4 regions of the Lentisalinibacter sediminis genome follow, and region 4 is predicted to be linked to each of the others. Evidence: riboswitches for the same ligand, from Rfam matches in the RefSeq annotation. Region 4 holds a riboswitch; each other region holds the start of a gene.

Region 1 (7,694 bases), on a different contig from region 4:
GCGCATCCTGGAGACGAGTATGGCCGAGCTGCCGGCCGTGGAGACACGGAGGTCGGTCAATGGCGCGTAAGCAGGCGAAGCGCAGAAGGACTCCGCGGCAGAAGCCGGCCGTGCAGCTGAAGCTGCCGCAGCTATCGCAGATCCCCGTGACCGGGATCCTGACGGCGCTGTGCGCGCTGGCGCTGATCGGCGCCACCTATCAGCTGAGCGCGCTGGCCCTCGACCGGCCGATCCGCGCCGTGACCATCGACGCGCCTTTCCAGCGGGTGACCGAAGCCCGCATCGAGGAGGCCATCGCCGAAGGGCTGCGGGACGGCTTCCTGAGCGCGGATCTCGGCGCGATGCGCCGCCGCCTCGAGGCGCTGGCCTGGGTGGACGCGGCCAGCGTGCGGCGCGAATGGCCGGACGAACTCAGCGTGGCGGTGAGCGAGCAGGTGCCTGCGGCGCGCTGGGGCGAGAGCGGGCTGCTGAACGTGCGCGGCGAGCTGTTCCTCACCGAAGCGCGCCACGTCCCGGCGGAGCTGCCGCGGCTGTCCGGGCCCGAGGGCAGCGCGGCTCAGGTGGCTTCCCGTTACCTCGCCGTGCGCGGTCCGCTGATCGAGGCCGGCCTGGACCTGGCTGCCGTCCGGCTCGACGCCCGGGGTGCCTGGCAGCTGACGCTCACCAACGGCATCCAGGTCCGGCTCGGCCGCAGGGCGGTGGATGAGCGCCTGGCGCTGTTTCTGGAGACGGTCGTCGACATGGTCACGGCCAGGGAGGGAGACATCACACATATCGACATGCGCTACTCCAACGGTTTCTCCATCGGCTGGAAGGAAGCGGCCTGGGCGAGCCGGGACTCGGCCGAGTCAGCCGTCGTGGCGGCCAGGGGGGCGGGCTAGATGTCCAGGAAGACGGACAAGAACCTCATCGTCGGACTGGATATCGGCACGTCGAAGGTGGTGGCGATCGTGGGCGAGCTTTCCGAGGCCGGCGAGATCGAGGTGATCGGCATCGGCTCGCATCCTTCGCGCGGCCTGAAGAAGGGCGTCGTGGTGAACATCGAGTCGACGGTGCATTCGATCCAGCGCGCCATCGAGGAAGCGGAGCTGATGGCCGGCTGCGATATTCACTCGGTGTACACTGGCATCGCCGGCAGCCACGTGCGCAGCCTGAACTCTCACGGCATCGTCGCCATCCGGGACAAGGAAGTGAGCCCGAGCGACGTGGAGCGCGTCATCGACGCCGCGCGGGCGGTGGCCATTCCGGCCGACCAGAAGATCCTCCACATCCTGCCCCAGGAATTCATCATCGACAGTCAGGAGGGCATCCGCGAGCCGGTGGGCATGTCCGGCGTGCGCCTGGAGGCGAAGGTGCACATGGTGACGGGCGCGGAAAGTGCGGCCCAGAACATCGTCAAGTGCGTCCAGCGCTGCGGCCTGGAGGTGGACGACATCGTGCTCGAGCAGCTGGCCTCCAGCTATTCGGTGCTGACCGAGGACGAGAAGGAACTCGGCGCCGCCATCGTCGATATCGGCGGCGGCACGACCGACATCGCGGTCTTCCTGGGCGGTGCCATCCAGCACACCGCCGTGATCCCCATCGCCGGCGACCAGGTCACCAACGACATCGCGGTCTCGATGCGTACGCCCACCCAGTACGCCGAGGACATCAAGATCAAGTACGCCTGCGCGCTGTCCCAGCTCGCCAATCCGGACGAGACCATCGAGGTGCCGAGCGTGGGCGACCGGCCGCCGCGGCGGCTCGCCCGCCAGACCCTGGCCGAGGTGGTGGAGCCGCGCTACGAGGAGCTGTTCACCCTGGTGCGCGACGAGCTCCGGCGCAGCGGCTTCGAGGAGTTGATCGCCGCCGGCATCGTCGTGACCGGCGGCAGCGCGAAGATGGAGGGTGCCGTGGAGCTGGCCGAAGAGGTGTTCCACATGCCCGTGCGGCTCGGCATCCCCCAGTACGTAAAGGGCCTGTCGGACGTCGTGCGCAACCCGATACACGCCACCGGCGTCGGGCTCCTGCTGTACGGCTACGAGAACCTGACCCGGCAGGAGAACGAGGTGCCGATGGGCAACGGATTGAAAGAGGTGCTGGCGCGCATGCGTGCGTGGTTCCAGAGCCATTTCTAGAGAGCGGATGCCGGCGGCGGCGCTGCCGGCTGAAGGTACTGAGAGCAACGACATTGGAATGTTGAGAGCGGAGGAAGCGACATGTTCGAACTGATGGATGCATACAGCCAGAGCGCGGTCATCAAGGTGATCGGCGTGGGTGGCGGCGGCGGCAACGCCGTCGCTCACATGGTGGAGGCCGGCATCGAAGGGGTGGATTTCATCTGCGCCAATACCGATGCCCAGGCGCTGAAGAATGCCGAGGTGCGCACCGCGCTGCAGATCGGCTGCAATATCACGAAAGGGCTCGGCGCCGGCGCCAACCCCGACGTGGGCCGGCAGGCGGCCATGGAGGACCGGGACCGGATCCAGGAGGTGATCGAGGGCGCCGACATGCTCTTCATCACCGCCGGTATGGGCGGTGGCACCGGTACGGGCGCAGGACCGGTGGTGGCCCAGGTGGCCAGGGAGCTCGGTATCCTGACCGTGGCCGTGGTCACCAAGCCCTTCGGGATGGAAGGCTCGAAGCGCATGAAGATCGCCGATCAGGGCATCGCCGAGCTGGGCAAATACGTCGATTCGCTGATCACGATCCCGAACGAGAAGCTGCTGACGGTTCTCGGCGGCGAGACCACCCTGCTGGACGCGTTCCGCGCGGCCAATCAGGTGCTGCAGGGCGCCGTGCAGGGCATCGCCGAGCTGATCACCCGGCCCGGCCTCATCAACGTGGACTTCGCCGATGTGCGTACGGTGATGGCCGAGATGGGCATGGCCATGATGGGCTCCGGCGCGGCGTCCGGCGAGGACCGTGCGCGGGAAGCGGCCGAGGCGGCCGTCTCGAGTCCGCTGCTGGAGGACATCAACCTGGCCGGCGCAAACGGCATCCTGGTGAACGTCACCGCGGGTATGGACCTGTCCATCGGCGAGTTCCAGGAAGTGGGCAACACCATCAAGGAATTCGCCTCCGACGATGCCACGGTGGTCGTCGGCACGGTGATCGATCCCGACATGAGCAACACCATCCGGGTGACCGTCGTGGCCACCGGGCTCGGTCAGCCGGCCATGGCCGCCGGCACGCCCATGCGGGTGGTGCGCCGCTCCGGTGCCGCACGCACCGAGCCGAACTATGGAGAGCTCGAGAAGCCGACCGTGCAGCGCAAGCGTGCCGTCGGTGACGGCATCAGCGACCTGGGGCTGCAGGAGGATCTGCTGGACATCCCGGCGTTCCTGCGCCGCCAGGCCGACTGACCGCTGCCGCCTCCGCTCGGCCGGGGCGACCCACGGACGGGGTCGCCCCGGCCCTTTTTTCTTGCACTGCAAAAAAACGCTGTGATATCTTTATTCGTTGGTGTTGTGAAGCAACGGTCGTAACTGCCTGAAAACCGGTGTTTTTGCCGACGGGTTTTCCGGGCATACACCGTTGCTTTCGCGCAACAGGTGCGTTGTCAGGCGGTGGGTGAACCGCGGGCTGCGCAGACTACAACCAGTGAACATCCGTGATTCAGCGGCAGTTTCCGCGGGATCGCCATTATTATCGGTCGTGCCGGGGAGAGGGCAGGGCCGCGTCGGGAAATGTAGCCATGCTGCAACAGAGAACGCTGAAAACGGCCATCCGCGCGACCGGAGTCGGTCTGCATTCGGGCCGCAAGGTCTACATGACGCTGCGCCCGGCCGCGCCGAACAGCGGGATTGTCTTTCGCCGGACCGATCTGGCAGAGCCGGTCGAGATCCGTGCGGAAGCGCACCGGGTGGGCGAGACGACGCTCGGCACGACGCTGATCGACGGCGACGTGCGTGTGGCGACGGTCGAGCACCTGATGTCGGCGCTGGCCGGTCTCGGTATCGACAACTGCTACGTCGACCTGAGCGCGCCGGAAGTGCCCATCATGGACGGTAGCGCAGGCCCGTTCGTCTTCCTGCTGCAGTCGGCGGGCATCGAGGAGCAGAATGCCCCGAAGAAGCTGATCCGCATCCGCAAGCCGGTGCGCATCGAGCAGGACGACAAGTGGGTGGAATTCCGGCCGTTCAACGGCTTCAAGGTGAACCTGGAGATCGCCTTCGATCATCCGGTGTTCAAGAAGCACTCCCAGCGGGCCTCCATCGACTTCTCCACGACGTCTTTCCTGCGTGAGGTGAGCCGGGCGCGGACGTTCGGCTTCATGCGCGACATCGAAACGCTGCGGGCGAACAACCTGACCCTCGGTGGCAGCATGGACAATGCCATCGTGCTGGACGACTACCGCATCCTCAATGAGGACGGCCTGCGTTACGACGACGAGTTCGTCAAGCACAAGATCCTGGACGCCATCGGTGACCTGTATCTGCTGGGTCACAGCCTGATCGGCGAATTCAGCGGCTACCGCTCCGGCCACGAGCTGAACAACCTGCTGCTGCGGCGCCTGCTCGAGGACGAGTCGGCGTGGCAGCCGGTCACCTTCGAGGATCGCCGCAAGGCACCGATCTCCTACGCGAGCCCGGTATTCGCCTGAGCGGCTAGCCGTCTTCGCGCCCTGAGTCTTCGTGCTCCGGGCCTTCGCGCTCCGGGCGCACCAGCACGCTCACCGACTCGGCGGTCACGCCGTAGCGCCGTGCCGCGGCCAGCGCCTCGTCGGCGGCGAAACGCAGGCGCGCCGCCCACGCGGACGACTCGGTGACCAGAACCAGCGTGCCATCGTCCCTTCGTGCGGCAGAGACCAAGTGGGCGCGCGCGTCCTCGGAGAGCGCGGCCCGCACGGCCGCGGTGAGCGTCTCCATGGCCCGGGCGCGCTCGACGATGCCCGCGAGCGGGCTGTCGGGACGGGAGAGCAGATTGCCGAGCTTCTTCTCGTTCATGGCTTGCGTGGATGTTAACCGGCTCACAGATTGACCGTGAAGGACCCCTCCGGCGCATGCAATTCCTTGATCTGCCGGTCTTCATTATGCATATTGACGATCTCGATCAGGGCAAACCCGGTGTGAGCCGGGGACGCAAAGCTTCCGGTCCGCGGGTCCCGAGCCCCGGACAGCGGGGTTGCCGGGATGACCATTAGACTGAAGCCGACATTGCTGCACAAGCCGGGCAGTTGCTCCGGAGCCAGCGGGTTCGTCGGTCACAGGTCGGAACAAGAGCGACCAACAATTCCCGGTCGGTGGTGTTATTGGAACGGCTTTTCGGACCGGGATCCGACTCGTAATCGGGACTGCAATCGATGAATCTCGTCATATTCAGCCGCCGCCGTACGGGCGTTCGCCAGATCGACCTCGGCGCGCCGCTCACCCTCGCCATCGCCGGCACTATCGTCGGTGTATTCGCGGCAGCGGTCTTCGGTAGCGGATACTTCTTCGCGCGCCAGCACGGCACCCAGGCGGATACGGCCGAACTCCGCGCCATGTCCGAGCAACTGGACGGGCAGCGGCGCGAGATCGAGGCGGCCCGGCGCGAGACGGAAGAAACACTGGATGCGTTGGCGATCCGGCTCGGCCAGATGAACGCCCACGTTATCCGGCTGGACGCGCTCGGGCGGCGTCTTACCGAGATGGCCGAGCTGCAGGACGGCGAATTCGACTTCGAGTCCCCGCCCGCCATCGGCGGCCCGGAGGAGCCGGAAGAATTCGGCAGCGGCGGCGTCGCCGACATCCTGACGTCGCTGGACGGGCTCTCCCAGCAGTTGAGCGATCGGGAAAAGCAGCTCGGTGTACTTGAAAGTGTGCTCCTGACCCGCAATCTCAACGAGCAGATCAGGCCGGAAGGGCGGCCGGTGAAGTCCGGCTGGCTGTCGTCCTACTACGGGCGGCGCACGGACCCGTTCACCGGCAAGCAGGCATGGCACAAGGGCGTGGATTTCGCCGGCAAGGCCGGCGCGGAGATCGTCGCCGTCGGCGCCGGCGTGGTCACCTACTCGGGCAAGCGCTATGGCTATGGCCAGATGGTGGAGATCGACCACGGCGACGGCTACGTGACGCGCTACGCGCACAACGCCGAGAACTTCGTGAATGTGGGTGATGAAGTCAGGAAAGGACAGATTATTGCGCACATGGGAGCGACCGGTCGGGCGACCGGGCCCAACCTGCATTTCGAAGTCATCTACGAGGGCAAGTCGGTCAACCCGCTCAAATACATTCGCGCCAGCGGCAGCTGAGCCCCCGACGCCCGCCCTTTTTAGACGCAGCGCACCCGCTGCCCTTAGAATAACCGTTTTAAGGATAGCCCTTTTCGGGCGAACCCCAATCGAGCGCCGACGCCGCGACGGCCGACGGCGCTCTTTCGCGTATCAGAGCGCGTTTCAGGACGGATAACCCAGTGGCATTTCTCACAAAGATATTCGGCAGTCGCAACGAGCGTCTGGTCAAATCGTATTCGAAGCTCGTCAAGGCCATCAACGCGCTGGAAGACGAGTACCGCAACAAGAGCGACGAGGAACTCGCGGCCATGACGCCGGCGTTGCGCGAGCGTCTCGCCAACGGCGACAAGCTGGACAGCCTCATCCCCGAGGCCTTCGCCGCCGTGCGCGAGGCGGCCGATCGCACGGTGGGCATGCGCCACTTCGACGTGCAGCTGATCGGCGGGCTGGTGCTGCACGAGGGCAAGATCGCGGAGATGAAAACCGGCGAGGGCAAGACGCTGGTCGCGACCCTGCCGGCCTATCTCAACGCGCTCACCGGCGAAGGGGTGCACATCGTTACGGTGAACGAGTACCTGGCCAGTCGTGACGCGGCCTGGATGGGCCCCGTGTACAACTTCCTCGGGCTCGAGGTGGGCGTGATCCGCAGCGGTCAGTCGCCGGCGGAGAAGCGCGAGGCCTACGGCGCGGACATCACCTACGCCACCAACAACGAACTCGGCTTCGACTACCTGCGTGACAATCTGGCGTTCTCCACCGAGGACCGGGCCCAGCGCAAGCTCGCCTACGGCATCGTCGACGAGGTGGACTCCATCCTCATCGACGAGGCGCGCACGCCGCTGATCATCTCCGGCCCCTCCGAGGAGCGCACCGAACTCTACGAGAAGATCAACAAGCTCGTGCCCAAGCTCGTCAAGCAGGAGGAGGAAGAAGGCCCGGGCGACTACATGCCGGACGAGAAGACGAAGCAGGTCTATCTCACCGAGGACGGCCATCAGCACGTCGAGGAGCTGATGACGAAGGCAGGGCTGATACAGCCCGGCGAGAGTCTCTACGACGCCGGCAACATCAAGCTCATGCATCACCTGATGGCGGCGCTGCGCGCGCATGCCATGTATCAGCGCGACGTCGACTACATCGTCAAGGACGGCGAGATCGTCATCGTCGACGAGTTCACCGGCCGCACCATGCCGGGCCGGCGCTGGTCCGACGGTCTGCACCAGGCGGTGGAGGCCAAGGAAGGAGTGCGGGTGAAGGAAGAGAACCAGACCATCGCGTCGATCACCTTCCAGAACTTCTTCCGCATGTACCAGAAGCTTGCCGGCATGACGGGTACGGCGGACACCGAGGCCTTCGAGTTCCAGTCCATCTACGGCCTCGAGGTGGTGGTGATTCCCACCCATCGGCCAATGGTCCGCGCGGATCATCCGGACCTCGTGTTCCTGAATCAGAGCGATAAGTTCGAGGCCATCATCGAGGACATCGTCGACTGCCGGGA
Region 2 (7,694 bases), on a different contig from region 4:
GCAGGAAGAATTTCTCGCCGACGCCGACGTCGAAGTTCTGCACGATCTGCTCCGGCGTCAGCGTCCGGTTGTGGACGGCGACCATGCGGAACGTGCCGGCGAACTGCCGGTCGCCGGAGACCTCGTTGCCGAGGACGAAGGCGAAGGTATCGTCCCAGTCGGCGATGCTGCCGCCGGTGCCGAGCGGGTCCATGTCGTCGGTGTGGACGCCGTTCACGTAGATGCTGCGGCCTTCCACCGGGTCGAAGTTCGCGACGACGTGCTGCAGGGTGGCCTGCAAGTCCTCGTCGGCGGCGGAGGTGGTCAGTGCCGGGTCGCCGTTGCCGTCGGTGGCATCCGAGCGGTTGAAGAAGTCGTAGCTGTACAGGGTCTGACCCAGCGTGAAATTGCGCGCGGTCGTGCCGGCGGAATAGCTGACGATCCGGGACTCTTCCTGCACGACGTTGGCAGGTACCACCCAGGCCTCGATCGAATACTCGCCCGTGCCCTTGATCAGGTCGTGCAGCTTGCGGCTGGCCGTGGTCGTAGCCTGGGCCTTGCCTTCGCGCAGCGCGATGCCCCAGCCGCCGACCCAGTTGTAGTCGCCGCTGATGGTGAGGTTCAGCGCCGGCTCGACGCCGCTGGTATCGAAGGCGGTGTCGCCCTGGCCGGTCTTGAACTCCCACAGCGCGATCACGTTGCGCTCGTAGCGGTTGCCGCCGGAGGCGACGATGCCGTCGGTCAGTGCAAGCGCGCGGCTCAGGACCAGCGCCGGATCCACCTCGGTGGGGGTCACCTGATTGGCGAAGGCCTCGACCGCCGACTGCATCTCCGCCGCGTTCGCCGAGCAGTCGCTCCAGCAGTTATGGAACTCGCTGGCCAGTCTTACGACGAAGCGGGACGCTGCGGGGTCGTCCAGATTGATCTTCGACTTGGCGGCATCGTAGGCGGCGGCCACGTCCGCTTCGGCGAAGAACGGCGACTGGGACGTGGCTGCGGCACTGGTGTGGCAGCCGGCGCAGTACTCCATGAGGACGGGGTGCACGGTCTGCCCGAACAGGGCGCCGCTGTCGTCCGGGAAGCTCTTGCTGGCTCCAGGCTGCTTCTCCACCGGTGCTTCCAGATCGATGTTCTTGCCGCCGCCCGCGGCATCACCGGCCCAGTTGGTGATCCAGGTCGTCAGGATCTCGCCGCAGACCGCGTCGCTGGATTCCCAGCAGTTATGGCCGCCAGCTACCTTCGTCACCAGGCGCGAGTCGGCCGGCGAGGTCAGGTCGACGATGGTGTTGGCCTCCTCGTAGGCCAGATTGACGTCGTCCGTGCGCGCGAATGTGGGCGTCTGGCCGCCGGTGCCGTGGCAGGCGCCGCAGCGGTTGTCCGTGCGCACGTTGTCCCACACCTCGATCTTGAACGACTGCACGTCGTCGGTGGCGGGCGCCGGGCCCGTGTAGTCCGGTGACGGCGCGACGCTCGTTACCGGATTCTCCTCGACGTCGGCACCGCTGGAGCAGCCGGCCAGTGCGGCGGCCGCCGTCAGGGCGACGACGAGGTGAGCGCGGGCGGGCAGAGAGATCATATTGTTCCTATCCATGATTGCCGAACTCCTCATTCGCCCATGCAGTGCACGGCGGTCTCGGCGAACACCGTCTTCATGCGGTACTGGTCGGCGCGGAATACGCCGGTGATCCTGTCCAGAGCGGCCCGATCGGCTGCGTCCTGGGGCTGGCGGAAGCACACGGCCTCGAACACCTTCTTCACCTGACATTCGGCGAAGACGTCGCTCGCGCCGAACTCCCGGCCCAGTGACTTGGCGCCGTTGCCGCTGCCCGGCAGCGACGGATCCCAGCCGAGCCCGGCGTTGCGCCCCTGGCGCCAGTAGTTGTCCCAGCGGTCGTCGGGGGTGCGGAAGCCGAACGGGAAGTTGGCGTCGTTATTGAAGTACTTGGGATGCACCTGGCCCTCGGTGTACTCGATGCGGCCGGTGTCCGGGTTGAAGTTGTAGTAGGCATAGGCCTGCGCCAGCGGATCCATGCCCGCGTGGCACTCCACGCAGTTGTTCAGAAAGACGCGGCTGTCGCCGCCCGGGCTGCGCGAGACGTCCTGGCGGATGCGGTCCGGCGAGCGCGAGCCGTCCTTCACCTGCTCCAGGTCGTTGCACATGTGATTCATCAGCGTGAAACGGAACATCGCCCGGTTGGTGCCGGCGATGAAGAAGGCCTCGGCGGCGGCGCGGCTGGTGACCACGCCGGCGGTGGCGGAGGCCGGCAGGTCGGTCACCGCGGACTGGCTGGTCTGTACCAGCGCGGTCTTCAGGTCGATGCCCTGTTGCTCCATGGCCTCGTAATGAGCGTTGTCGGACATGGAGTAGGGGGGCAGCCCGAGACCGCTGTCGCCGACGTAGAGAATGTCGGCGGAGAGCACGGTATTGAACGGCACGTCGTCGCGGATCATGCCGATGACCGTGGCGGTGTAGTCGTTCAGCGGCGCGAACACCGTCTGGTCCCGGTTAGTCCAGGGCGTCACGAAGTTCTTCAGCGTCACGTTATAGAAGGCGCTGTTCTCCATGGCCGTCTCCGCAGCCGCGATGGGGTTGCCGGCGAGAATGTCGGCTTCCATGCCGGCCAGCACCTGCTCGGTGGGCGGTACGCCGGCGAGACGGTCGTGCAGCCGCTTGGCCTGTTCCCGCGGACCCGCTTCGGCCGTGGCAGCCAGCGCGAGCGCAAGGCAGGCGATGGCAAGGAGGGCGCGGCGCGGAAGCGCGTGCGCGAACTGCTTCTGTACGTTCATGGGTGCGTTCATGACGATCCTGCTCATACGTTTCCGTCTTCCCTTCCTGCCAGGGGGCGAAGACCGTCGGGAGCGGAGGACGTCCCTGCGGGATCATCCCTGCTGATCGTCAGCTGTCGCTCCTGGCAGCTTCGCCGTCCTGGACGTGAATCCGTAGACCGCTGGCTTTGCGTCCCCGCCTTTCGCCGGGTTTGCCCTTTTCAGAAGCCCTGCGTGCGCGTCGCGCTATTCGAAGCGTCCGATGCTCGCAGATCGCCGACAGGGCCACCGTGACTCCATTCACAAGTCCCGCAGTCCTTCGGGACTCCGGTCACGTGTGCTCCCCCGCGGCCGGCTACTGTCGCGAAGAGGGGTTGCAAGCGGCGTGCCAGTTCGCGGCGCAATTCACGACAAAGTGCTTTATCCATACGAAACAGGGTTTTGCGCATGCTTCGGGAAGCGGCTCCCGGCCGACATATGTCAACCGCTTGTCGGCGGAAATCGACACTTCGGCGACGTCCGGAGGGCAACTGCTTGATTAGAAGCGCGTTTCGGCTTGTCGCCGAACGACGACAGGGCGCGTCCGTGTGACAGGGCCTGTGTCACCTCGCGGCAGTCGTTGCACGGGTGCCGGCGTGCTTTCGCTGTCGCCGAAATTCCACATTACGCGCGTGCCGAAGGCGTCCCTATACTCCGCCGCTCGTCAAGTATCAGGACGCGCGCGCAACGATCTCCATGGATTTGTGATCTTGTTAACAGAATGCAGTGAGGCCCCTGTCCACCATTGGTCACGGCCGGCCGCGAGTCTTCGGGCCGCGTGTCGGAAGACCGGCGGTGCAGGGCGCCTGCAGCATTCCCGCAGTGATCGCAGGAGTGCATCGCGTGACGGCTGCAGGAAAGAGGATGTCCCATGAACAGCACGACGCAGACAGATGATCGCAGAGCGCCGGCCAAGGCGGCTCTCGTCGCCGTCGCCTGCACGGTGGTGGCCGCCGCGGGTTGCGGTGGCGGCGGCAGCGGTGAAGGCCGTATCGGCTTCGGCAGCGGGCAGGATCCCGACCCTGTCGTGCTCGACTTCCCCATCGCCTACGTGAAGCGGCCGGTCCCGGTCGACGACAACGGCGACCCGACCGACTTCGACGTGCGCGAACCGGTGACCTTCGATATCGGTGCCGATCTCTACGTGCGCGACCGGGCCTCGCCCAGCACCGCCGACGTCAACGTTACCGGAGAGATCACCGAAGGCCTGGGCGACATCCGCGACCTGGAAGTATCGCGCGACGGCACGCGGGTGCTGTTCGCGATGCGTGCGCAGTTCATCGAGGGCGCCGACGAGGAGGACCAGCCGACCTGGAACGTCTGGGAGTACGACATACCCGGCGACACGCTGCGGCGTATCATCACCTCGGACATCGTCGCGGAGTCCGGCCACGACCTCGCCCCCGCCTACCTGCCGGACGGGCGCATCGTTTTCTCGTCCACGCGCCAGCGCCAGTCCGGCGCCGTGCTGCTGGACGAGGGCAAGCCCCAGTTCGCGGCACTCGACGAGGACCGAAACGTACCCGCGCTGGTGCTGCACGTCATGAACGAAGACGGCACCGATATCCGACAGGTGAGTTTCAACCAGAGCCACGACCTCGATCCCGCCGTGCTCTCCAACGGCCAGGTAGTGTTCAGCCGCTGGGACAACGCGCCGGGCAATGACGGCATCCATCTCTACCGCATGAATCCGGACGGAGCCGCGCTGGAGCTGCTGTACGGCGCCAACAGCCACGATACCGGCAGCGGCGGCGAGTCCGTGCAGTTTCTGCGTCCCCGCGAGCTGCCGAACGGCAACGTCATGGCCCTGCTGCGCCCCTTCGACGGTGCCGGGGGCGGCGGCGACATCATAGAGATCGACGTCGCCAACTACATCGAGAACACCCAGCCGAACCGAGACAACATCGGCGTGCTGTCCGGCCCGGCGCAGGCGGCGGCCACCATCAACGAGGTGCTGATCGACGACGACGCCCCCTCACCGGGCGGCCGCTACAATTCCGTATTCCCGCTGCGCGACGGCACCCAGCGCCTGCTGGTGAGCTGGAGCCAGTGCCGCCTGCAGGATCCTGTCGATCTCAGGATCGTGCCGTGCACCGACGACAACCTGGTGGACCCGGCACTCGTCGAGGCGCCGCCGCTGTACGGCATCTGGATCTACGACCGCAGCGGGGACACCCAGCAGCCGGTCGTCGCCCCCGAAGAGGGTTTCATGTACACGGACATCGTCGCCGCCGAGCCGGGCACCGGCACGCCGCCGGTGATCTTCGACGACTCCGAGCCCTTCACCCTGGATCCGGACATCGCGGCCGAGGGTGCGGCGGTGATCCACATCCGCAGCGTCTACGACGTCGCCGGCCAGGACGCCTCCGGGGCGGGCATCGACGTGCTCGCCGACCCGGCGCAGACGACCGCGAGCGAGCGGCCAGCGCGCTTCCTGCGCGTGGTGAAGGCCGTCTCCATTCCGGACGAGGACGTGCGTGACTTCGACAACAGTGCCTTCGGCGTCTCCGCCGCCCAGGGCATGCGCGAGATTGTCGGTTACGCCGAGGTGGAGCCGGACGGCTCGGTGATGATCAAGGTGCCGGCCAACGTGGCCTTCGGCGTCAGCATCGTGGACGGTCAGGGCCGGCGCATCGGACCGCGGCACAACAACTGGCTGCAGCTGCGGCCCGGCCAGCTGATGGAATGTGCCGGCTGTCACGACCCGTCCAGTGGTGAGTCCCACGGCCGCGCGGACGCGTACCCCGTGCTGAACGAAGGCGCCGAGGTGACCGGGCAGCCGTTCCCCAACACCGATCCGGCACTGTTCGCCGACGTGGGCGAGACAATGGCCGAAGTGCGGGCGCGCAGCAGCTGCGCCACCGATTGCGCCGCCATCGAGCCGTCCCTAGATATCGTCTACGAGGACGTCTGGACCGACGAGGTCGCGGCCGGCCGGGCGAAGGACGAGGCGTTCGCCTGGCGCTACGGCCCCACCGTGATACCCGGCGAGTCCGGTCTGGAGACCCTGGCGCCGACCACGCCCGACTGCATCGGCGACTGGAGCGCGACCTGCCGCGCGGTGATCAACTACGAGGCGCACATCCATCCGCTGTGGTCGAAGCCGCGGATAGTGGATGTGGACGAGGACGGCATCCCGGAGGCCGACAACACCTGCATCACCTGTCACACCCGCACGGACGCGATGGGGCAGCTGAAGGTGCCGGACGGCCAGCTCGAGCTGACCGACGGTGCTTCACCGGACGAGCCGGATCACTTCAACGCGTATCGCGAGCTGCTGGCCGCGGACAACGAGCAGATCCTCGACATGGGCGCGCTGGTGGACCGACTGGTCGAAGTGGGCATCGACCCCGAGACCGGCGATCCCATCCTCGAGCCGGTAACGGTTCCGGCGAGCATGCGCACCGCCGGCGCCAATGCCTCCGGGCGCTTCTTCGACCGCTTTGCCGCCGGCGGCAGCCACGCCGGCTGGCTCACGCCTGCCGAGCTGAAGCTGCTGTCGGAGTGGCTGGACGTCGGCGCCCAGTATTACAACAACCCGTTCGACGCGCCGGAAAACTGATGCCATGAGACCGCTGGCGGTACTGCTCTCGATGCTCCTCTGCTGCGCGCTCGCGACGGGCGCGCAGGCGGAGGAGCTTTACCGTCAGGTCACCGTGGCCGAGCCCTTTCTGGAGATGCACACCGGGCCGGGGCGGGGCTATCCCGTGTTCAACGTGGTCGAGCGCGGCGATGCCGTGGAACTGCTGAAGCGGCGCACCGAATGGTTCAAGGTGCGCGATGCACGCGGTCGCGAGGGCTGGGTGCACGAGCGCGAGATGCTGATGACGCTGGACGAGGCGGGTACGCCGGCCGAGTTCGAGACCACGGGCCGGGAGGAATACCTGGTGCGGCGCTGGGAGTCCGGCGGGCTCACCGGTGACTTCGGTGGTGCCAACGTCATCAGCGGCTATCTCGGCTACTCGTTCACGCCGAACCTGTCGCTGGAGCTGTGGGGCACCCAGTTGCTCGGCAATTTCTCCGACGGCTGGATGGCCAACGTGAGCATCGTGCACCAGACCTGGCCGCACTGGCGGGTTTCGCCGTTTTTCACCCTCGGCACCGGCGTGCTGCGCATCGAGCCGGTGGCCACCCTGGTGCAGCCGATCGACCGTACCGACCAGACTGCCCACGTGGGCGCCGGCGTACGGGCCTGGGTGACGAGACGCTTTATTTTTCGCGCCGAATACAAAAGTTATGTCGTATTCACCAGCCGCGACGAGAATGAGGAAATCGAAGAATGGAAAGTCGGATTCGGGTTCTTTTTCTGACCCTGCTCGCGTTCGCGCTGACTGGCTGCGGTAGCCTGCCGTTCATCGGCGGTGACGGGCCCGGCGATGCCGTGGCCGAGGTGCCGGAGCAGGTGATCGACCCCGAGGTGGAGCGCCGCGACGTCGAACCGCCGAAGATCGACAGCGAGAATTTCGAGATAGGCGCCTACACCGGACTCATGAGTGTCGAGGACTTCGGCGTGAACCCGGTCTACGGGGTGCGCCTGGCCTATCACATCACCGAGGGCCTGTTCGTCGAGGCCGCCTACGGCCGTACCGACACCGAGGAGACCAGTTTCGAGCGTCTCAGCGGCGCGGCGGAGATTCTGACCGACGATGAGCGCGAGTTCACATACTACAACGCATCGATCGGGTACAACGTGCTACCGGGCGAAGCTTTCGTCGGCCGCAACCTGGCCTTCTCCCAGGCGCTGTATCTCATCGCCGGGATAGGCAGCACGGAGTTCGCGGGCGACGACCGCTTCACGGTGAATTTCGGTTTCGGCTACCGGTTGCTGCTGAACGACATGATCGCGCTGCACGCCGACGTCCGTGACCACCTGTTCGACATCGACATCCTCGGCGAGGAAAAGACCGCCC
Region 3 (7,694 bases), on a different contig from region 4:
AGTTTCACGAGGCGCTCCAGGTCCCGGCCGGCCTCGAGGATGAAACCGATCTGGCGCTCGCGGTCCTCCCGGCGGCCGACTGTGCGGTAGGCCTCGGCGTAGCTCTCCTCGTCGATCGCCTTGCCCGCGCCGAGCGCCCGCGTCATCTCGCCGTCGAGTTCCTGGCTCAGCACCTCCAGCTGCACGGCCATCCGCATCGACTCCTGGGCCTGGGCGGGCAGCATGCGCTTCAGGATGGGCGAGGCGCGTTCGAGCTGGGTGTCGCGGGGGAGGTAGTCCTTGTCGGTGTAGAGCTCCTCCAGGAAGAACTCGACGCCGGGGCGATAACGCTCGCGCTCCTGCAGGTCCGCGTAGGTTCGCTCCAGGCGGCCCGCCTGCCAGCGCTGCAGTGCCTGGAGTTCCTCCTGGAGGCCGGGATCGTCGCTGAACTGCGCGCGCAGGCTGCGGTTGCGCACCAGCAGCTCGTCCAGGCTCATCCGGCTGATTTCTTCTCCGCTCATGTCTCCGATATAGCGCCGCCGGCGCCCGGCTCAACCCGCGCGCATTGTCCCGTTTTTACGCGGGTCTTGCCAATGGCGGCGCGACGTCCACGTCAGAACGGCTTGGTCGCGCCCAGAAAGGCCACGGAGGCGATGCCGATCCAGTACACGTAGGCCATGCCGCGGCCGATGGCGAGCTCCGACGCCAGCCGTTGCTCCAGCGCCGGATTCGGCCCCTTCTCGGCGAGCTCGCGGAAGATCGGCACCCAGTGGCGCATGATGAATCGCAGCCCGAGACCGATCACCAGCAGCAGGCTGTAGACAAGCACCTTGGTGGAGTACCAGTCCGCGCGGAAGGGCCAGTCCGTGACAAACGACCAGATAGCGGCCAGGAACAGCGCAGGGATGACGACGTAGCGGATGGCCTCGTCGATCTTGGTGAGCCGCAGCCCCCGGTCCGTATCCCGGTACACGAACGCGGCCCAGGTGAGCGACAGCCACGCGAAGGCGAGGATCCACACGATCCACAGCCAGCCACCGCCGTAGTCGTGCACTCCCAGGTTGAAGCCCATGTGCAGGCCGAGAGGCAGCAGCAGGATGATGCCCGTGCGGGCGAGGATATCGATCCGGTAGGCGGTCTCCATATGCCGCCGGCGCTCGTCCAGTGAAAGTTTCGGATTCGCCACGTTGTAGGACGTCTGGAAGACGCCCCATTCACCGCCCAGCCAGTAGACCATCGCAAGGATGTGTAGCCAGCGCAGGACGGACTCCGGATTGATGTACATCGCTCTCCCCGATTTCTTCTTCCCGGACTCTTGACGGTTACCCACGGCATTTAAGCAGCATCGGGGAGGGCCCGGCATAGTGGCAAACCGAAGGCGCCTGGCCCTGCAACGGCGGGTCAGGCTGCCTCGTTCGGCACGGAAAACGCGCGGCGATTTGACATCATGCCGTGCCGGAACCTGTCGGGCTCTGCCCACGATTGACAGTCTGTCGGCACCGTGCGACGCTCGGCCCTCGTTTGAAAAAGGCACACCGTTCGAAAGGGCGGGTCGCAAAGCCACCGGTCCCCGGCCGTTGCCGGGACAGCGGAGCTGCCAGACGGAAGCGCGATTCGGCGTTCTGCCGCGCGCGCCCATCCGGGCCATCCTCCGCTCATTCCCGCTCCGGGACCGATGACCGGCAACGTGCCGCAGTCCGTTGGCGGGATCCGTCCCGCGGAGGAACGACACCGATGAGAGATGCAGCCAGCCACGACCGGGTCCGCGACTGGATCCACCGCGATGTTCGATCCGGCACGTCACGGCGCGCCGGCCGCCGCACGCCGGTGCTGCCGGTGCTCCAGCCCGAGACGCCCGAGGCGCTGCGCGATCTGCTGCAGACGGGGTCGGGCCTCCCGGCACCGCTCCGTCCGATGGGTGCCGGCAGCGCGTCGACGCCCTGCTCGGCGGCGGAGGGCGGCACGGTCATCGATATGACGGCCCTCGATGGGGTGCTCGAGATCGGTGACGAGCACGTCACCGTGCAGGCCGGACTCCGGTTGCAGCGCCTCGCCGACGAACTGGGGGGCTACGGGCTCGAACTGGCCGGCGGGCATGATCTGATGGGCCGAACGGTCGGCGGGGCAGTGGCCGGCGCCTGCATCGGGCCCGGCACCGGCGCCGGCACCCGTCTGTTCTCCAGCCAGGTCGTCAGCATGAAGGTCGTGACGCCCGAGGGCGGCGAGCTCACCGTCGACGCGTCCCGCCCGCACCTGCTGGACATGTTCCGGCTGAGCTACGGTCTGCTCGGGGTCATCCACGAGGTGACGTTGCGGGTCCGGCCCATGAGCCCCTTCACCATCCGGCGGCGGCGTTGCAGCACGGCCGAGCTGGCCGCCGTCACCGACCGGCTGCTGGGCTCGAGCCTTGGCCTGCGCTTCTACCTGCTGCCGTTCCGCGATCAGGTGTATCTGGAACTCCGCCGCAACGGCGACGAAGACACCCAGGTCAACCGCCTGTTGTGGAAGATCAAGGACTGGGGCGAGAGCACGATTCTGCCGGCGATGACCAACTCCATGTCCTGGATCGTGCCGATCCCGGCGCTGCGCTACGGCATGATCGACCGCATCAACGGTGCGGGGCAGACGCTGTTCAGCGCCCCCGTCCACGCCGGCAGCGCGGCGGTAGAGCAGGGCGGTGACCGTGCAGGGGGGCGGAGCGGCCGGCGGCTCGCGTGTTCCAGCTGGTGTTTCCCCGCGGCCGAGTTCCCGCTGATCGTGCAGGCCTACCGGGAATTCTGTCGGGACTACTACGCCCGTACGCGGTTCCGCTGCGACATGCCCACCGTCGGCTACCGGCTTGCCCAGGACCGCAGCGCGTTGCTCTCGCCCTCGTTCGACGGACCGGTGTTCGTGCTGCGGGCGGTGAGCACGCCCCGTCCGCAATGGCAGGATTTCGTGCTCGAGTTCGCCGATTTCGCCGAGAAATGGAACGGCATCCCGTTCCTGGACCAGACGGACGGACTGTCGACCGCTCAGGTCGCCGCCTCGCTGGGCAGCCGGCTCGAGTTCTTCCGCAAGATGCGCCGGCGGCTCGATCCCGACGGGCGCCTGCTCAATCCCTACCTGGCCCAGTTCTTCCTCTAGAACCGCGGGGGGGGGCTACACGAGAGCGGCGTGCGTCAGCCGTAGGTGCGGTCGAGGTACTCCACGATATCGCCGGACTCCGCCAGCTCGGTGTCCGTGTTCGGATCCACCAGGTAAGGGATGGAGACGCGCCCGGCGCGGGACTTCAGTGCGCGGCGGTTCTCCAGCTCCGGCTGGCCTTCCATGCCCAGTGCGTCGCGAACGACGGGCGGCACCCAGTCGCTCGCCTGCGTCCGGCCCGCCGAGCGCAGGATATAGGGGATCTCCAACTCGCACAGCCGCTCGCGCACGACACGCGCGAACGGGCTCGACTCGAAGCTGTAGAGCTCGAGCAGCCGTTCCGGACGACTGCCGGAGGGGCGGGCCCGGGTGCCCGCGGTGAAGCGCGGGATGCCGGCCAACGTGGACGAGAACTTCTGCAGGCTCTGCGCCTGCCAGCGCAGGGGTACGTCGCGCCGGCCATAGGTGACGAACAGGTACTCGATGATATCCGCGGACTCGTACATGCTGGCTCCCGTGTTCGGGTCCACGAGGAACGGGAACTGCGCCTTGCCGCCTCGGGCCAGAACCTCGGGCCGGAAGCGCTCGCCACCCTTCGGGCAGGGATAGATGACCGCATCCAGATCCAGCTCTGTCAGCACTTCCCGGACCAGACGGCAGAACGGGCAGCCCTCGAACTCGTAGAGCTCCAGCATCTTCTCCGGCTTGTCCAGAGCCGGGTGGGCCTGGATGCCGTTGAAGCCGCGCAGGAAAGAGGTGGCGGTGGAGGAGAGGACGTCTAGCGTGCGGTGGATCATCGGGACTCCCTCGGTCGTGGCGGGGCAACGGTGGAACGCGATGATGCGGCCGCGGCCCGGCGGACGCAATACGATACCGCCGCAACCCGGATTCGATTGCGCTTCTTCAATGCCCGCGCGGGCAGGGGGGCCTAGCGTAGCGCCATAGCATTCATCGGGAGGAATCATGCGAACCACGGCTCTCTTCACCGCGACGTGTGTCCTGCTGCTCGCGGCGGGACAGGCGACGGCAGAAGACAAGAAGATGAATGAATCGCTCGACCTCGTGTCGGGCCCGCCGCAGCAGTGCCTGAGTCTGCTCCGGATCGAGCGTTCCGAGGTGGTCGACGATCGCAATATCCTGTTCCACATGGGCAACGGCGACATCTACCGCAACCAGTTGCCGTACCGGTGCACCGGGCTGTCGCTGCACGACACGTTCATGTACCGGACCTCGCTGAACCAGCTCTGCCATATGGACATCATCACGGTCATGCAGAGCATCGGCTTCGGCCTGTCACCGGGCGCTTCCTGCGGCCTCGGCCATTTCTACCCCGTAACGGAAGAGCAGGCAGAGAAGCTCAGGGAGATGGCGGGCAGCTAGCAACCCCCGGCAACTCGGGCAATCGGCTGCCGGGCTGGGACGGCTCACGACGAGCGTGACTCCCCGTCCTGTCGGCGGTCGTCGGCCTGCGGCTCTTCCCGCCTGCGCCGCCGGCGCAGGACGAAACTCATGCCGAGGGTGACGAACAGGATGCCCAGGATTGCGATGAGAGGCAGGATCAGGGCGACGGGAACGTAATAATTGCTAATTTCCATTGGCGGGACCCTAGCCCGTACCGCCTCCGGCCTACATTGCGGATTCTCAATACGCCCGTCCCGCGGCCCGCGAGACGGGCCCGGCCTGCGTCAGTCAGCGTTTCACGACGATCCTATACCTCCATTCCGGTATTGGTAGCGGCACCGCCTGCCGCCACACTGAACGGGCGGGACAGACGAGTCGCTGCGGCGAAGGGAGGATCTGTCCCCGGAATCAGTATGAATCGCCTCAAGGGGACGCAAGGGGACGCGGGAAAATGTCCGGAATGATGCAGATTGTCGATACGGTCGACACGAGAGAGATAATCCCCGAGAACCGGCTGTTACGGGACTCGGGCGACGGAGACCCGACCGCGGGAGCGAATGGCACTCCCGTCTCGGTGGCCTCCGAGAGACATTTCGAGCCAGAGACCATGTTGCTGCGCGAGGGAAGCCAGGCCTCGAGTGTGTACGTCATTCGCGACGGCCTCGTGAAGCTGGTGCGGCACCTGCCCAACGGCCGAGCGCGCATCGTGGGACTGCACGGGCCGGGCTCCGTCCTGGGCATGCCGGTCGCGGAGGGGGACGAAGCCGTGTCTCCCCACAGTGCGGTCACACTGGGGCATGTGGACGTTCGATGCTGGCCGGCCAGCCACCTGCGGCGTCTGCGCGACGAAAGGCCGCACCGCTACATCGAACTGCTGGAGTCGTTACACGGGCATATCCGCCAGGCAGATGTGTGGATCACGGAGTTCTCGACCGGCCGCATCAGGAGCCGTGTGGCGCGGCTCATCCTGTACCTGGAAAACCTGGAGGACGGCCTCGGGGACGGCGAGGTGGAACTGCTCACCTGCCAGGACATGGGCGAGGTGCTCGGCGTGACGCCCGAGAGCGTCAGCCGCATCGTGGCCGAGCTGAAGCGCGACGGCATCCTGCAGGCAGTGTCGCCAGAGCGGGGCGAACACCTCTGCTGCGACCGTAAGAAGCTGCGTGCGCTCGCGCGGGATTGAGCTGTCACCGGCTACTGCCGGCTTAACCACGCCAGCAGCCGACACACCGCCTCCTGGTCCGGTAGCGTGAAGGGCGCGATGGTCGACCCGGGAGAGCGTCCGACCGAGATTCCGATACCGCGTTCGTCGATTGCCGCGAACCCGTCCTCGTCCCTGATGTCGTCTCCCACATAGACCGGGACGACCGTGTGATCCTCGGCGAGGTCGAGGATGTCCAGCAACCGCTGCAACGCGACACCCCGGTCCCAGGCGATGCCCTCCGCAGATTGTGGCCGGGGCTCGCGGCGTCCGTCCGGCAGCTCCACGTCCCGGCCGTCACTGGCGGCGTAGACGATGCCGGGCACGTCGAGTTGGCGGCGCAGAGCCTCCAGATCGCACTCGCTGATCACCGCGGTCGGGTAGCGGCGGGCGAGCCGAGCGAGGGTCCGCCTGAGCCGCCCGGCCCGCGGGCCGTCGGGCGAAAGTCCCGCTTTCGACGCCAGGGTGCCCTCGAAGTCCACGAACAGCGCGGGAGCAGCAGCTCCAAGACGATCTTCCAGAGCTTTCGATTGTGGCGAGCTGAGAGGCGAGGCGAGTTCCACGTCGAGTTCGTCAAGCCACTGATCGTCCAGAACCGTGTCGGCACCCAGACCCGTGAGCGCTTCTGCCTCGGCCGTCCCGTCCCGATCAAGCGCGATCACCAGACCGTAGCCAGCCTTGCGTGCTGCCCTGATCCCGGCCGCGGAGTCTTCCACCGCTATACACCGCCGGGCCGCCACATCCAGCTCGCGGGCCATGACGGTCAGGAAATCCGGCGCGGGCTTCGCCGACAGGGCGGCCCGTTCCGCATCCCTGCCGTCCAGTTTCGCATCGAACAGTTCCAGCGCGCCGGCTGCTGCGAGTACCTGTATGCAGTTATCGCTCGGCGACACCACCGCAGTACGCAGTCCTCGCCGGCGGAACTCTGCTACGAGACCGAGGCCGGAGTCAGGATCGATGCCCCGGGCGTCGAGCAGGCAGAGGAAAATCCCGTGCTGCAGCCGTGCCAGCGCGTGGATGCTGCCGTGACCGGGGGCGTCGTCCGGCGCACCCCTCGGCAGGTGGACGTCGCGAGCTGCGAGCACCGCGGCCGCGGCGTCGAGCCGTGGCCGACCGTGGCAGCAGGCGGCGTATTCCGTCTCGATGGAGAACGGACGCTCCGCTTGCGACTCGATCGTGCGGAACAATCCGTCGAAGGCCTGCTTCCATGCCTCGGCATGCAGGGTCCGAGTGCCGGTCAGCACGGCATCCAGGTCGAACACCGCTGCAGCGAATCCGGACGTCCGCAGTGGTCCGCCGCTGTCCGCGCCACGCGGCTCCAAGTTTGCCTCCTTCCGTTTCTTACGCTCGGCGCACGGTGCAGCGCCGGGCCTGCCAGCATGGCGGCGGCGTGCCGCGCCGATTTCCTTCATGAGTCAGTGTCGGAGCCGCGCCGGCAGGCTGCATTGAGCTTCGTCAATGGCCCTGCGGGACGGCCGGGAGCAGCACCGAAGCGGACAACGAGACAGCCCCTTCCGTTTCGGTTAACCTCGCCGGAGGATGCCCGCCCGCACGCCCCTCCCGAAATGGCCCACGCTGAGTATCGAGCGCGAGTTCGAGGGTCGTGTCTGCGGCATCGACGAGGCGGGCTACGCGCCCATCGCCGGCCCGGTGGTCGCCGCCGCCGTGGTCCTGCCGCCCGGCGCCAAGCCCCGCCGGCTGCGTGGGCTGACCGACTCCAAGCTGCTCAGCGCCGACCAGAGGGAACGCTTTCGGGACATTATCCTCGGCCTGGGCGATGCCGCGGTCGGCATGGCCAGCGTCGAGGAGGTGGACCGCCTCAACATCTACCGCGCAAACCTGCTGGCCATGCAGCGGGCCGTCTCGGCGCTGGGCCTGCCGCCGGACGCGGCCATCGTCGACGGACGTGCCGCACCGCAGCTCGACTGCAGGGTCAGGACCGTCGTCAAGGGCGACCGCCGTTCGCTGTCCGTGGCCGCGGCCTCGG
Region 4 (7,694 bases):
CCGTCACCGTGCGGGCAGAGGAAGCGCTGAGCACTAGCTCGAACGATGCAGTGACATTATCCGCATCTCCCTCCGTCACGCTGACCGCTTCCGAAGTGAGCGACGGCGCATCATCGTCATCCTGGATGGTGCCAATGGCAGACCGGGTGACGAGCGTCGCCCCGCTGGCATCGCTCAATTCGAGGGTGAATGTCTCGTCCGCCTCGTCCAGGACGTCACTGAGGATCGGCACCACGATTGTGGCGCTGGTAGCGCCAGCGGCAACGTCCAGGGTTCCGGATACCGCCGTGTAGTCCTCGCCGGCGGTGGCGTTGCCGTCCGCGGTCGCGTAGCGGACGGAGGCCGCACCCGGTGCCGGTCCGGAGAGTGTGACCGTGAAAGCCATGTCCACGGTGCCGGAGTCTCCCTCCTGCACGGCCGGGCTGTTGATGCTGACCGACGGCAGGTCCTGCCCGCCGCCAGAGTCCGAACCAGAACCGCCGCCACAGGCCGCCATCAGCAGGCAGCCGAAGACGATCGCGGCATACCGCGCGTTCTCGAAATCCATAGCCAATCCGTCCTCGACGACCCTGTCCCGCCTTTGAACCTATGCCCCCAGCAGCGTCGTTGCAAGCCAACCTGCGCGGATTGCATCTGGTTATGTCACCAATGGGCCAGGCAGCGCAGTCGAGCATTCGGAAACCGGCTGATGCGGTGACTGCGCGTGGCCACAATCCTGCCCATGTGCAAAAACCGCCTATGCCAAACGTGTTCGTGCTCTTGGGGCCACCACTTAATGTAATTTCTAGATAAAGTGTCGCTAATCGGAGACATCAAGCTGCTGTTTTTTATAAGAAAAAATTTATCCGATGGCTTGTAGTCAGGCCGGGCATGAGGTTAAATCCTGCCCGGCTGGACGGGTGCCACATTGTGCGCCGGGCATGAGTCAAAGGATGGATTGGGAGGGCCGTCACAAATCGGCGGGCCAAACCTCCAATTATGTCACCAGCCGATTGCCGTATCGGGTTATGTCAGTGACACTGCCATTCCGATAAAGGCAAACCCGCCGAAAGGCGGGGACGCAAAGCCACCGGTCTACGGGCTCGGGCCTATGACAGCGGGGTTGCCGACGCGATCAGACAGCGCATTCAGTGCAGTCGTCTCGTCCTCACTCCGTGGAAACGATCCCGGGCCACTCCGCCGGCGGCGAATGGCCTTTGGACCTCACCGGCCAGGTTTGGCCGCAGGAGCACGGAGATCAATACCGTGAAAGCAGGGATATTGTCTGGCCAGGCGGCAAGGGCGGCTCTCGTTGCCGTGGCCGCGATGAGCATTGCCGGTTGTCTCATGGAATCCGACGTTGACGAAGCGCCAGCGCAGGGAGTGATCTCCCGGCCGGATTCGCCGGCGGGGTCGGACGGCAATTCGCCCCCGTCCCTGGCGGGCACGCCCCGCTCCTCGACGAAGATTGGAGAAGCGTACCGCTTCGAGCCGCGCGCAACCGACCCGGATGGTGACCCGATTAGCTTCCAGATTCAGAACAAGCCCGGCTGGGCCAGTTTCGACAGGACCACTGGCGAGATCACGGGCACGCCCCGGCAAGGCGACGAAGGCACGTACAACAACGTAAAGATCACCGCGAGTGACGGCTCGGCCAGCGATTCCCTCGCCTTCTCCATCACGGTCAACCAGGTCGCCACGGGCTCGGTGACGCTGTCCTGGACTCCCCCAACTGAAAATACCGATGGCTCGACCCTGACCGATCTCGCCGGTTACCGCATTTACTACGGCCTGTCGGAAGGTGATTACCCGAACCGGATCGCTCTGAATAACCCGGGTCTGACCCGCTACGTGGTAGAGAACCTTACGGCGGACACCTATTACTTCGTCGCGACATCGGTCAACGGGACCGGCGTCGAGAGCGACTACTCGAACGTCGCAGTCCGCACGGTCAGCGTAAACTGATTGCTTTTCGGCCGAGTTCGGCGGCCACGACCTCGGCAATCGCGAGCGCTGCCGTCAGCCCGGGTGACTCGATCCCGAAGAGATTCACGAGACCGGGGACGCCGTGCGCGTCCGCGCCCTGGATCAGGAAGTCGGCCGCCTTCTCGCCCGGGCCAACCAGTTTCGGCCGTATGCCCGTGTAACCGGGCGCGAGCCTGCCGTCCGGAAGCTCCGGCCAATAACGCCTGATGGCCTCTTCAAACGCCGGCAGCCGGCTTTCGTCGAAGCGGTAGTCCACCTCGTCCAACCAGCTGACGTCCGGCCCGAATTTCGCCTGGCCGGCCAGATCCAGGGTCACGTGGATGCCGAGTCCTCCCCCGCCCGCCACCGGGTAGACGAGGTGGCTGAATGGTGAGCGGCCCTTCAGGACATAATAGTGGCCTTTGGCGTAGCGGGTAACCGGGACGTGCTCCGGGGCGAGCCCGCGGATGCGGCTCGCGACCTCGCTGGCCCACAGCCCGGCGGCGTTGACAAGCTCGCCGCAGGTGACGGAGAAACCGGCGTCATCGTCCAGATGCAGCGTGAATCCGCCCTTGCCCGCCTCCACGTGAGTGACGCGGCTCCGCGGCACCACTGTCCCGTCGGCCGCTTCCAGGTCGGCCTGCAAAGCCAGCATCAGGGCGTGGCTATCGACGATCCCGGTCGATGGCGAGAACAAGCCGCCGACTGCGGTGACCGCCGGCTCGAGTTCTCGAATCTCGTCGACCTCGATACGCCGCAGATCGGTCACGCCGTTGGCCCGCGCGCTGGCCGCGTAAGCGTCCAGGAGGTCGAGTTCCGCCTCGCGGGCTGCCACGATCAATTTCCCCAATCGCCGGTAGGGAATCCCGCGCTCCTCGCAATAGGCATAGAGAGCTTCCCTGCCCGTCACACAGGTCTCTGCCTTGAGCGAACCCGCCGGATAATAGATGCCGGCATGCACCACTTCCGAGTTGCGGCTGCTCGTATGCGCGCCGATCTCCGCTTCGGACTCCAGAACGAGTACCTGGCGGCCCGAGCGTGCCAGAGCCCTCCCCACCGCGAGGCCGATCACCCCGCCGCCGATCACGATGCAGTCGATCCGGTCCGTCATGAGCGGTAAAGATGCGCCAGGTCCTGGCCGAGTCTGGCGATGCTCTCCTCGATAATGTCGAAGGCATCCTCGAATGCTCCCGGCGCAAGGCCGTACGGATCCTCGATCCAGGGCCGCGGCGGCCGGGCCCAGAGGCCCAGCAGACTTGCGCAAATGCCGTGGGTTTCGACAAAAGGCTGCATCGCTGACAGGTGGGCCGGCTGCATTCCCAGTACCAGGTCGCCGGGCCGGAAATCAACGTCTTTCACGTTCAGCGAGCAGTGGCCCGACAGGTCGATACCGCGGCCGTAAGCCACGCGCGCCGCAATCTGATCGGCTGGCGCGACGCCATTCGCGCCGAGGCCACAGGAAACCGTCGGCAAGCCCTCATCACGCAGCAGCGCCTCTGCGTACGGGCTCCTGCAGATATTGCCCTGGCAAACGAAAACGACCCTGCGCACTTTGCCCAGCTCCGAACGAGGGGGTCGGCGGTAGCCACCAATCAGGGCTCTGGTCATCGACAACAGCGCTCTGGCCCGCACGCGACGCCCGAATCGCTTGTTCGACTTGATGGCAAGTCCACCAAGTCGATCGTCACTGGCCGAGCGTGTCATGCTCTTCGCAGTGTTCCGCAGACCAAGCCGCCGTATGCCGGTTGTCGCCCGCCACATGGACTCGCCCACATGGCCCGCACCAAACCCGATTCGCTCCAGCGTCGCCGGCTCTTCACCGCGACGGACAATCGAATACCGATGCCTGGCTGCCAGAGTGGCGTCAAAGCCGATAGCGCGGGCGATGCGATCCTCCCTCGGGCCGAAATCATGATCCTGCCCCACCGGCCAGGCGAAAGCCTTCAGCGGCCGCCGGAGCTCGGCCGATACTCGTTGCCAGGAGAGCTCCATCTCCTTCCTCACGTCCTCCTCGGGCAGGCAGGAGAAAACGCGATGACTGCAGGAATGCGGCGCGAACGTGATCCCGCGCCCCTCCAGGTCGCGGGCCTGCTGCCAGCTCATGGGCCGATATGGCGCGGGCGGCGATGCGGGGATGACGACGTCCAGGCTCCCGGACAGGGAATCCAGTGCCGAAGAGAGCGACTCCGGCGGCAGGCTCTTGCATATCAACTGGAACTCCCTGCGCGCCAGCACACGTGCCCTCTCGCTCGACAGATCGAAATCCAGCACGAGAGAGCCCACGGGAATGCTGGCTGCGGTCGACGCCGTCTGCCGAAACGCATAATGGATCTTGGCATCCCAGGGCCAGTCGGAGCCGTCGACGAAATCGGTTATCAGGAAGATCGTGAGCGGCAATTCGCGTTGAGCAAAAACCTCCCCGAGTACCGAGCCCTGATCTTCGTAGCCGTCATCCGCCGTGAACGCGATCGACGGCCGGGAAACGCCCCTGCCGGCTCGGTAACGCTCCACGAGCTCCTCCAGGCCAAGAACCTGTATGTCGGCGGCGCGTACCTGGTCGAGATAGCGCTCGATCGCGCTGGGCTGATAACCCCCTATCCCGTTCTCCGCATCGGCAGCGCGATGAAACAACAGGATCGGCACGACGTGCCGGGTGGCATCGAGATAACGATTTCGGATGCCGGGCAGGGAGAGCACCCGATCCGCCACATTGGCCAGAGACGCTTTCAAGCTATGCCTTTATCACCGGGAACCGAAACACCCTCGGGCGGACCATTTGATACCATACGCCAGTCCGCGAACAGGGAACGCGTCACCTTTGTCAGCCACGGTCATTGTCCTCGACGGCGCCCAGAGAGCCGCGCTCGCCGTCGTCCGCAGCCTCGGCGAACGCGGACTCCGGGTTGTCGTGGCAGCAGACACGGAACGCAGCCTCGCGGGTGCATCTCGATGGTGCGTGCGAACCGCTGGGCTACCGAGCCCGGACCGCGATGCCGATGCGTTCGTATCCGCGCTCGAAGCACTTGCGAAAGGTGAAACCGCCGCCCTCGTCTTCCCGATCGCGGATGCCAGCCTCACCGCCCTGCAGGGTCGTGCCCGACTGGCGGACGCGAGAGTCGCCTCCGCGCCTCCGGAATCGTACAACGCCGTCAGCGACAAGGCGACCCTGGCCGTACGGGCGGAACGGCTCGGCGTGCCGGTACCGCATAGTATCCGGGTGGCGGATACGGACGCACTCGAGACTGCATTGACCGGCTGGCAGGGCCCCGTCGTGATCAAACCGGCCTTCTCTAAGTACCGGCGAGGCGCCTCGATCCAGTCTACCTCTGTCGCCGTCCTGCAGGACGCAGAACAGGCCCGGGCCCGGATCCCCGAATTCGACTGGCTGGGCCCGATATCCGGCCTGGTACAGCAGTTCATTCCCGGCCACGGCGTCGGCCTCTTCACGGTCTACGGCCGCAAGGGTCCGCTGCACTGGTTCGCTCATCGGCGACTGCGTGAGAAACCGCCCTCAGGAGGCGTCAGCGTGCTGTGCGAGAGTGCGCCCGTAGACCCGACGCTCAGGGATTATGCAAAAGCACTCCTGGACGACGCCGGCTGGCTGGGCCCGGCCATGGTGGAATTCCGCGTCGACGCCAACGGCAAACCCTGGCTCATGGAAATCAACGGCCGCTTCTGGGGCTCGCTGCAACTGTCCATCGACTCCGGACTCGACCTGCCATGGAGCTGGTACCGGGTCATGAACGGCGAGAATCCTGCGCCCCAGTGGGACTACGAGACCGGGCGGAAATTGCGCTGGCTGCTGGGTGATCTGGACAATCTGTACCTGACGCTCCGGGACCCGAATGTGTCGCGCAGCGCCAGAGCTCGCGCGGCCCTCCGCTTCGTGAACTTTTTCACGCCCCGCACCCGGTTCGAAGTCCTGCGCCTCGGCGACATACGGCCTTTCTGGCGCGAACTCCGGCTCTGGCTCGGGGTGGGAGGCGACCGCCGATGAGTCGACACCGCCTGCTCCATATCATCGACACCGGCGGACCCGGTGGCGCGGAGACGGTATTCGTGCGGGTTGCAGCCGGCCTGAGGGAGCGCGGCTACGAACCCGTCACCATGGTCAGCCGGGAAGGCTGGCTTTCCGGGCAGTGCCGACAGCAGGACCTCGCCCCTCTCATCAACCCACCCGGTGACGGACGACTGGCGTATCTCCGGCGGATAATCGAGGTCATCAGACGCGAAGATGTGAGCGCGGTTATCGCGCACCTCTACGGCGCGTCGTTTTACGCCTCCATCGCCGCCACCCTCGCCCGCCGACCGGTCATCAGCGTCTTCCATGGGCAGAAGGACGTGGAAGGCAGCCGACTGAACCGGGTGAAGGGCCGCATTCTGTCCCTGCCGCCCGGTCGCAGCGTTTTCGTCTCCGCCGCGCTGCTCGCCGACCTGCGACCCCGGCTGGGACTCTCCGCCCCGCGCTGCGAGGTGATCCACAATGGCGTGGACATTCGTGCATTCAAGGGCATCGGCTCGGGCCTCCGGCAGCGCCTGGGGCTCTCCGCGAGCGACATCCTCATCGGCGCGGTCGGCAATATCCGCTCCCCCAAGGCCTATGACGTCCTGCTGCGCGCCGCCAGGAGCGCGGCCGACCGGGACCCGAGACTGGTATTCGTGGTCGCCGGGGAAGGCGGCAACGATCTCGCCCATGAGCTCGAGGAATTGCACCGGCAACTCGAGCTGGAAGACCGGTTCCGCTTCCTGGGGCTCGTCGATGACATACCAGAATTCCTGGCCGGTCTCGACATCTTCACCATTGCCTCCCGCCAGGAGGGCTTTTCCATTGCTTGTGTGGAAGCGATGGCCGCCGGACTGCCGGCGGTGGCAACCCGGAGCGGCGGACCGGAGAGCATCGTCGCGGACGGCGTGACCGGTCGGCTCGTCCCGGTGGACGAACCGGTCCGGCTGGCCGACGCCCTGATCGAGCTCGCCGGCGACGATGCCGCCCGCGCAGCGATGGGAGCCGCCGGACGCCGGCGGGCGGAAGCCGAATTCAGCCTGGAGCGCAGCGTGGCTGCCTACGCCCGTCTCCTCGACGAACTGCTACCCGCTTGAGACTATGGAGACGACGGAAACGATGGAGACCGGAGCCGACCGGGCTGTCAGAGCGCGCCCGCGAGCCGCGCGAGGAAGGCGTCGGGTGAGCACGAGCGGTCCTCGTGCAGGGGCACGCGGCGAATCTCATGGGCAGGGGTCGAGCGGGTGTTCCAACCATTCTGCGTCGTGCAGGCACCCCGGTAATTCTCACGGACCAAGGCGGCAGCCGCAGGCGTAATATCTCCATTGGGATAACAGAACAGCTCGGGGCTCGTCCCCAGCTTCTGTTCGATCTCCCTGCGGGAACCGACCACTTGCTCCTCGAGCTCCGCCGGGGAGAGGTCCTCGTTCATGCGAACATGGTGCCGGGTATGCGAGCCGATACGGATGCAGCCCGAATCCCGCATCGCGGCGAGTTCCGACCAGTCCGCGAGATCCCTACCCTCCGCCGGGAGCACCGGGCCGAACCGTTCATCCAGCAAGTCGAGCTGCCGGTGACTGTCGGAATCGGAGCCCCGCTTGGCCATCGCGATGACGCGGCTGATCGCCTCACCGTCCAGTCCCTGCAATCCGACCCCGGCATCTCGCAGCAACGAATCCAACCACGGGCTGGCGGTGGCCGCCGGATCATGCGCCGCCGCTTCCAGCCGCCGTGCCAGACGCTCCGG

Evidence for each region. Region 4 has a riboswitch for cyclic di-GMP ahead of ACJMKX_RS08725 (putative Ig domain-containing protein). Riboswitches for the same ligand answer to the same signal wherever they lie in the genome.
Region 1: linked by a shared signal. The riboswitch ahead of ACJMKX_RS16135 (M23 family metallopeptidase) and the one ahead of ACJMKX_RS08725 (putative Ig domain-containing protein) in region 4 are both predicted to bind cyclic di-GMP.
Region 2: linked by a shared signal. The riboswitch ahead of ACJMKX_RS15595 (hypothetical protein) and the one ahead of ACJMKX_RS08725 (putative Ig domain-containing protein) in region 4 are both predicted to bind cyclic di-GMP.
Region 3: linked by a shared signal. The riboswitch ahead of ACJMKX_RS02020 (FAD-binding protein) and the one ahead of ACJMKX_RS08725 (putative Ig domain-containing protein) in region 4 are both predicted to bind cyclic di-GMP.

What each region holds. Positions count from the first base shown of each region.
Region 1 is NZ_JAPDRF010000007.1:243,009-250,702, forward strand. It holds gene ACJMKX_RS16105 (D-alanine--D-alanine ligase) at 1-70, shown strand, start outside; gene ACJMKX_RS16110 (cell division protein FtsQ/DivIB) at 60-881, shown strand; gene ftsA (cell division protein FtsA) at 882-2,117, shown strand; gene ftsZ (cell division protein FtsZ) at 2,199-3,344, shown strand; gene lpxC (UDP-3-O-acyl-N-acetylglucosamine deacetylase) at 3,677-4,585, shown strand; gene ACJMKX_RS16130 (DciA family protein) at 4,590-4,928, opposite strand; cyclic di-GMP riboswitch class I at 5,029-5,114, shown strand; gene ACJMKX_RS16135 (M23 family metallopeptidase) at 5,285-6,214, shown strand; gene secA (preprotein translocase subunit SecA) at 6,376-7,694, shown strand, end outside.
Region 2 is NZ_JAPDRF010000007.1:126,004-133,697, forward strand. It holds gene ACJMKX_RS15590 (LamG domain-containing protein) at 1-1,570, opposite strand, end outside; gene ACJMKX_RS15595 (hypothetical protein) at 1,585-2,793, opposite strand; cyclic di-GMP riboswitch class I at 2,888-2,972, opposite strand; gene ACJMKX_RS15600 (HzsA-related protein) at 3,656-6,346, shown strand; gene ACJMKX_RS15605 (SH3 domain-containing protein) at 6,351-7,094, shown strand; gene ACJMKX_RS15610 (outer membrane beta-barrel domain-containing protein) at 7,064-7,694, shown strand, end outside.
Region 3 is NZ_JAPDRF010000001.1:412,087-419,780, forward strand. It holds gene ACJMKX_RS02010 (FFLEELY motif protein) at 1-500, opposite strand, end outside; gene ACJMKX_RS02015 (hypothetical protein) at 593-1,264, opposite strand; cyclic di-GMP riboswitch class I at 1,499-1,581, shown strand; gene ACJMKX_RS02020 (FAD-binding protein) at 1,714-3,105, shown strand; gene ACJMKX_RS02025 (glutathione S-transferase N-terminal domain-containing protein) at 3,141-3,902, opposite strand; gene ACJMKX_RS02030 (DUF6491 family protein) at 4,069-4,485, shown strand; gene ACJMKX_RS02035 (hypothetical protein) at 4,530-4,700, opposite strand; gene ACJMKX_RS02040 (Crp/Fnr family transcriptional regulator) at 4,967-5,689, shown strand; gene ACJMKX_RS02045 (HAD-IA family hydrolase) at 5,701-7,029, opposite strand; gene ACJMKX_RS02050 (ribonuclease HII) at 7,247-7,694, shown strand, end outside.
Region 4 is NZ_JAPDRF010000004.1:18-7,711, forward strand. It holds partial or broken gene ACJMKX_RS08720 (Calx-beta domain-containing protein) at 1-547, opposite strand, end outside; cyclic di-GMP riboswitch class I at 1,026-1,110, shown strand; gene ACJMKX_RS08725 (putative Ig domain-containing protein) at 1,246-1,944, shown strand; gene ACJMKX_RS08730 (NAD(P)/FAD-dependent oxidoreductase) at 1,931-3,055, opposite strand; gene ACJMKX_RS08735 (arsenate reductase/protein-tyrosine-phosphatase family protein) at 3,052-4,674, opposite strand; gene ACJMKX_RS08740 (carboxylate--amine ligase) at 4,763-5,941, shown strand; gene ACJMKX_RS08745 (glycosyltransferase) at 5,938-7,044, shown strand; gene ACJMKX_RS08750 (polysaccharide deacetylase family protein) at 7,092-7,694, opposite strand, start outside.